DNA from 2 places in the Halomonas sp. GD1P12 genome. Region 2 is predicted to be linked to the other one. Evidence: predicted binding sites of a transcription regulator. Region 2 holds the regulator's gene; the other holds the start of a gene.

Region 1 (3,220 bases), 360 kb from region 2:
GGCATGATTGCGCAGATGAACTCCATGAGCAGCTACCTGGGCCAGCAGTTCGATATGCTGAGCAATATGCAGAAGTAGTAAACCTTGCTATCAAACGAAACGGTGCTAATACGCTCTCGTTCGTAACGACAATTTATTTTATCAGCGGGGCCGTAAGGCCCCGTTATAGTTTCAAGGCCAAATTTTCATAAAAAAGTGGGTAAATGAGCTAAAGGATCGCCCCGCTTCGCCGTTAATTATAACAACGGCGATGCAAGCGCCGATTTATAGGCCTCTCTTGGGCCACTAAACACAGAGGATTACCCCATGTCCGTCATCAATACCAACATCACTTCCATGATCGGCCAGAACAACCTGAGCAAGTCCCAGGGCATGCTGGCTCAGGCGCAGGAGCGTCTTTCTTCCGGCCTGCGTATCAACAGCGCCTCCGACGACGCAGCAGGTCAGGCGATCGCCAACAAGATGACCGCCCAGATCAAGGGTATGGATCAGGCGAGCCGTAACGCCAGCGACGGTATCTCGCTCGTTCAAACCATGGAAGGCGGCCTGGACCAGATCAACGACAACCTGCAGCGTATTCGTGAACTGGCGGTACAGGGTGCTAACGACACTAACACCGCCGATGACCGCGCGGCGATCACCACCGAGATCAACGAGCGTATCGCTGAGATCGACCGCGTAGCGGGCAGCAACAACTTCAACGGCACTAACCTGTTGTCAAGCGGCGCGAGCACGGCGCTCAATATCCAGGTCGGTTCTAACACCAGCGGCAACGACACTATTACCGTCAATACTTTCGACGCAACTAGCAGTGCGCTGGGTGTTAGCGGGTCTGCGGCGGCTCTCTCCGGTGCCGGCGCGACTCACGACAACTTCCAGACGCTGATCGACAATGTCGATACCGCCGTCAAGTCGCTCGACACGCAGCGTGCGACTCTGGGTGCCACGCTGAACCGCTTCGACTCTGTGATCGATAACCTGGCGACCACGACTACTAACCTTTCCGAAGCGCGCTCACGCATCGAAGATGCCGACTACGCGAAAGAAGTGTCGAACATGACACGCGCCAACATCCTTCAGCAGGCGGGTACGTCCATGCTGGCCCAGGCTAACCAGACCCCGCAGTCTGTACTGTCTCTGCTGGGTTAATCGCTCAAGCAGTAGTACCACGAGCGAAGTGAACGACGGGGCCGCAAGGCCCCGTTTTTCGTTGGGCGCCTCGCGCATTTTTCTCATGTGAATCGCGCGAAAGGCCTAAAGAAGTGCCTCCAACAGCCGTTAATTATAATAACGGCGATGCAAGCGCCGATTTAAAGGCCTCTCCTGGGCCACTAAACACAGAGGATTACCCCATGTCCGTCATCAATACCAACATTACTTCCATGATTGGCCAGAACAACCTGAGCAAGTCCCAGGGCATGCTGGCTCAGGCGCAGGAGCGTCTTTCTTCCGGCCTGCGTATCAACAGCGCCTCCGACGACGCAGCAGGTCAGGCGATCGCCAACAAGATGACCGCCCAGATCAAGGGTATGGATCAGGCGAGCCGTAACGCCAGCGACGGTATCTCGCTCGTTCAAACCATGGAAGGCGGCCTGGACCAGATCAACGACAACCTGCAGCGTATTCGTGAGCTGGCGGTTCAGGGTGCCAACGACACCAACACCGACGATGATCGCGCCGCAATCGAAACCGAGATCAACGAGCGTTTGGCCGAGATCGACCGCGTAGCGGGCAGCAACAATTTCAACGGTACCAATCTTCTTAACGCCAGCGGCAGCCTGAGCATCCAGGTCGGTTCCAATACCGATGTTGAAGACGTCATCAATGTTAAGACTGTCGATGCTACCGTGTCGGGCCTGGAACTGACTAGCGCCTCGGGCGGAGTCGTTGCAGCGGCTTCCGGCGGCGCCGCTACCTTTACGGCGGCTAGCGGAGCTGGCGCCCACACCAGCTTCCAAAGCCTGATCGATGCCGTTGATACTGCTACTAAAACACTCGATACCAACCGCGCTACTTTGGGTGCTACGCTGAACCGCTTCGACTCTGTGATCGACAACTTGGCGACCACCTCGACCAACCTGTCCGAAGCACGCTCGCGAATCGAGGACGCCGACTACGCCAAGGAAGTGTCGAACATGACGCGCGCCAACATCCTTCAGCAGGCGGGTACGTCGATGCTGGCCCAGGCGAACCAGACGCCGCAGTCGGTATTGTCTCTGCTGGGCTAATAGTCGGGTAAGTGCTGCCATTGACAGCTAGAGTAACGGGGCCAATTGGCCCCGTTTTTCGTTCTTTCTGCAAGCAAAATTATTTTCACAAAACGGCTTTAAACCATTCAAGAATCCACGTTAACGGCCGTTAATTATAATAACGGCGATGCAGTCGCCGACCTGTAGGCCCTTCTCAGGCCATAAAATACCGAGGATCTCATCCATGTCCGTTATCAATACCAACATCACCTCCATGATCGGCCAGAATAACCTGCGCGCTTCGCAGAGCATGCTGGCTCAGGCACAAGAGCGTCTCTCTTCCGGTCTGCGCATCAACAGCGCATCCGACGATGCCGCCGGTCAGGCGATCGCAAACAAGATGACTGCTCAGATCAAGGGCATGGAGCAGGCCAGTCGTAACGCCAGCGACGGCATCTCGCTCGTTCAGACCATGGAAGGCGGTCTGGATCAAATCAACGACAACCTGCAGCGTATTCGTGAACTGGCGGTACAGGGTGCTAACGACACCAATACCGCCGACGATCGCGCGGCGATCACGACCGAGATCAACGAGCGTATCGCCGAGATCGACCGCGTAGCGGGCAGCAATAACTTCAACGGCACTAACCTGCTTAATGTTAGCGGTGGCGGTACTCTGAACATTCAGGTTGGCTCCAATACATCGACCAATGATGTTATTGAAGTGAGCACAATCGATGCGACTAGCGCTGCCTTGGGAGTGAGTGGCGCAGCTGCCGCGCTTTCCGGTGCAGGAGCATCGCACACGACTTTCCAGAGTTTGATCGACGCTGTCGATGGCGCAACGAAAACCCTGGATACCAACCGCGCGACTTTGGGCGCCACGTTGAACCGCTTTGATTCCGTGATCGATAACCTGGCGACCACCTCGACCAATCTGTCCGAAGCGCGCTCACGTATCGAGGATGCCGATTATGCCAAGGAGGTGTCCAACATGACCCGAGCGAACATTCTGCAGCAGGCGGGTACGT
Region 2 (3,220 bases):
GCGATAGGCCGCTGTCGCGCGGCAAGATTCCCGAGGAGAGCGGCTGAAGGCCCTGGCCTTCGTTTGATGCCTCGCCGCCGCTACCCGCCGGCGTCAGTGCCAGCAGCAGCACGAACAGCGTGATCAGAAGCGTCAATACGTCGAGGTAGCTGGTCAGCCACCCCTCCTCGCCTTCGCCGCCGGTAAAGGGCGATTCCAGCGCGTGGCGGGCGTCACAATTGAGCATGGCGCTAGCCTTTCGCCGCGACGCCGCTGCCCGGGCGCGGCTTCACGTGGGGATCGTTGATCTCGTCGTGGTAGTTGGCCACGAACGAGTTCAGCGTCTCTTCGATGAACGACGGCAGCCGGCGCTTGGTGATCAGCGAAATGCCTTCGAGCACCATGTTCATGGTGATCAAGCGCTCCTCGGTGCGCCGCTCGAGCTTCACCGCCACCGGCTTGAACACCAGGTTCGCCAGCAGGATGCCGTAGAAGGTGGTGAGAAGCGCCACCGCCATGCGCGGGCCGATCACCTCGAGATCCCCGGCGTCCATGACTTCGAGCATGTTGACCAGCCCCACCAGGGTACCGATCATGCCAAACGCCGGCGCGTAGGTCGCCATGGTGCGAAAGATCTGCGCCTCGGCGTGCTCGCGGGCCTTGAGCCTGGCGATACGCCAGCGCAGCATGTCAAAGATCTCGTCTTCCTTGGTGTTGGCGATGACGAGCTGGATGCCGGTGCGCAAAAACGGGTTGCGGGTGTGTTCGAGCTCGCGCTCCACTGCGCGCACGTCGCCCTTGAACCAGAGCCTGGCCATGGAGACCAGCTCGTCGATGTCGTCGCGCACATAGGTATTCTCGCGGCGAAATACCAGCCCCACCAGGCGTACCACGCGCACCACTTCCTTGAGCGGATAGCTGATGAAGGTCGCCGCCAGCGTGCCGGTGATGACGATGGCAAGCCCGGGCAGGTTGATGAAGCTTGCCGCGGACTCTGCGGTAAAGAACAGCACGCTCACTAGCAAGAGGATGCTGGCGCCTATTCCAATCAGGGTAGAGGGGTTCATCGACGGCTCCTCGCCGGTTGGGGTTGACAGTGAAAAGGTTTAGTCCGGCTCGTGCAGACGCGCCCGCAAACGGCTGATGGCCTGGCTGTGTAGCTGCGACACGCGCGACTCGGTGACGCCCAGCACCGCGCCCACCTCCTTGAGGTTGAGCTCTTCCTGGTAGTAAAGCGCCATCAACAGCTTTTCGCGCTCCGGCAGCGCCTCGATCGCGGCAATCAAGGTTTCGCGCTGCTGGCCGTCCAGTAGCTCCTCGAAAGGCGCGTTCAGCGACTCCTGAATCGGCTCGCCGCCCTCCTCCAGAAGCTCCTCAAAAGGCAGCAGATGGCCACTATTGGTGTCCGCCAGAAGCTGCTGGTACTCGTTAATTGGCATGTCCAAATCGCGGGCGATCTCGCTCTCTTCCGGGGGGCGGCCAAGGCTTTGCTCCAGCCGGCGCACGGACTCGTCCATGGCCCGGGCCGAGCGGCGTACGCTGCGCGGCAGCCAGTCCCGGGTGCGCAGCTCATCGACCATTGCGCCGCGAATTCGCTGGCTAGCAAAGGTGGCGAAGCTCGCCCCCTGGGCGGCATCAAAACGCCCCAGCGCCTCTAAAAGCCCTACCATGCCGGCCTGGATCAGATCGTCGAGCTCGATGCTGGCCGGCAAACGAACTTGCAACGCCAGCGCCTGGCGACGCACCAGCGGCATGTGCTGGTTGACCATATCGCTGTGTTGGATTCTTCCCTTTGCTGTATACATCGGCGTGCCCCTGGCTAATCGCTGGTCACTGATAGTTCACAATCACTTGAAGCCCTCTCACCCTCACCGGCGGCTGGCCACGCCCCAACGCGAAACGAAACTCGAGCGGCGCGCCGGCATTGAGCCCGGCAAGGCCGGTGGCACTGCCGCGCTGGCCGTCGAGGGCGACGCAGCGCTCCGGGTGGCAAAGCCAGGCATGGATATCGGCCCCCGGCGGCGCTTCGAAGCGCCAGTTGACGCGCTCGATGCGCCCCTGATGAATCTCGGCACTGGGCGGCGGCGCGAGCGCCTGGCTGGCACTTGCCCGGTCGCTCATCGCGACCATCAGCCCGGTCGTATCGACACTCCAGCTGCCCCCGCCCGCCAGGGCCGACAGCGAAAGCCCGCTGGCCACCACCCCACTCAGCGCTGCGAGAATGACGTTTCTCATTAGCATAACCTAACCATAGTGGCTCACTCAGTATGGCCTACCTGGCCAAAAGCAGCAGTTCGATCCCCAGGTACGCCGCCGCCGCCGCGCGCAGATTCTCGAGCAGCCCGGCGCGGGGCAGGCCCGGCTCATGCAGCGCCAACAGCCGTTTGGGCCCCTGGTGTTCGCTGACCAGGCGCAGCGTGCGGTACATGGCGGCGAACGCCTCGGCGTCGCTTCGCACCCACAGCGCCCAGCGCGAGTAGCGCGCGCAGAGCGCCTGGAGCGGCGCATCGGCGTCCACCGGCACGACCTCCCAGCTCTCTGGCGTTGCCGCCCAGCGCCGGCCAAGCCGCGACCACTCGTCGAGGCGCGCGATCACCGGCTCGCGCTGCTTCGACCCAAGCCCGACCACGGCGAGCGGTATTTTGGCGACGTGCGCGTTGGTGGCATGCGCGTCTGCGACGTGCGCGTTGGCGACATGCGCGTCCGCGACGGGCGCATCGACAGTGTGCGCGTTGGCTTCGCTCGCCTCCAACGCCTGAGCCTGCCGCACATCGTCGTCGCCTTGCGCGCCGGCCGACTGGCCGGTGCGCAGGTTCGCCCACTGGCGCAGCCCCGCGGCCTGGTCCTGGCCGCTCATGCAAAGGTCTCGCGGCTGACGCTGCCAAACTGACGGATCGCGTCGCGGGTCATTAGAAAGTGCATGATCGCGTCCGCCAGCGCGCTATCGCGGCGCTTGCGCGGGCTACCCAAAAGGCGCAGTAAATCCTGCTGCAACGCCTGGGCCTCTTCGTCCTCGGCGCTGTCCAGGTGGGTGGCCACGCACGCTACGCCGCTGGCCATCAAGAGCCGTAGCTCAGCGCTGACCTCGCCGCCGTCCGACTCCTTGAGCGCGCGCCAAACGCGTTTGGTCAGCGCTACCGTGCCTTCACTTTGCAGCTGGGTGATCAAAAGCGACAGCGCCTCGCTCCCCAGCCGCGCCGGCGTGAGCCAATAGCGCTTGGCGACCCGCCGCGATGTTTCC

What was found. The regulator FliA, encoded in region 2, starts transcription of late flagellar genes. The targets are predictions, from matches to a motif close to CTAAAGTTNNNNNNNNNNCNGCCGATA.
Region 1: the regulator FliA is predicted to act here: its motif matches at 1,255-1,281, upstream of OCT39_RS02385 (flagellin).

Annotation. Positions count from the first base shown of each region.
Region 1 covers NZ_CP107007.1:495,745-498,964, forward strand. The annotation lists gene fliD (flagellar filament capping protein FliD) at 1-78, shown strand, start outside; gene OCT39_RS02380 (flagellin) at 307-1,149, shown strand; gene OCT39_RS02385 (flagellin) at 1,353-2,228, shown strand; gene OCT39_RS02390 (flagellin) at 2,434-3,220, shown strand, end outside.
Region 2 covers NZ_CP107007.1:133,292-136,511, reverse strand. The annotation lists gene OCT39_RS00630 (flagellar motor protein MotB) at 1-226, opposite strand, end outside; gene OCT39_RS00625 (motility protein A) at 231-1,046, opposite strand; gene OCT39_RS00620 (RNA polymerase sigma factor FliA) at 1,086-1,784, opposite strand; gene OCT39_RS00615 (flagellar protein FlhE) at 1,810-2,214, opposite strand; gene OCT39_RS00610 (hypothetical protein) at 2,252-2,749, opposite strand; gene flhF (flagellar biosynthesis protein FlhF) at 2,833-3,220, opposite strand, start outside.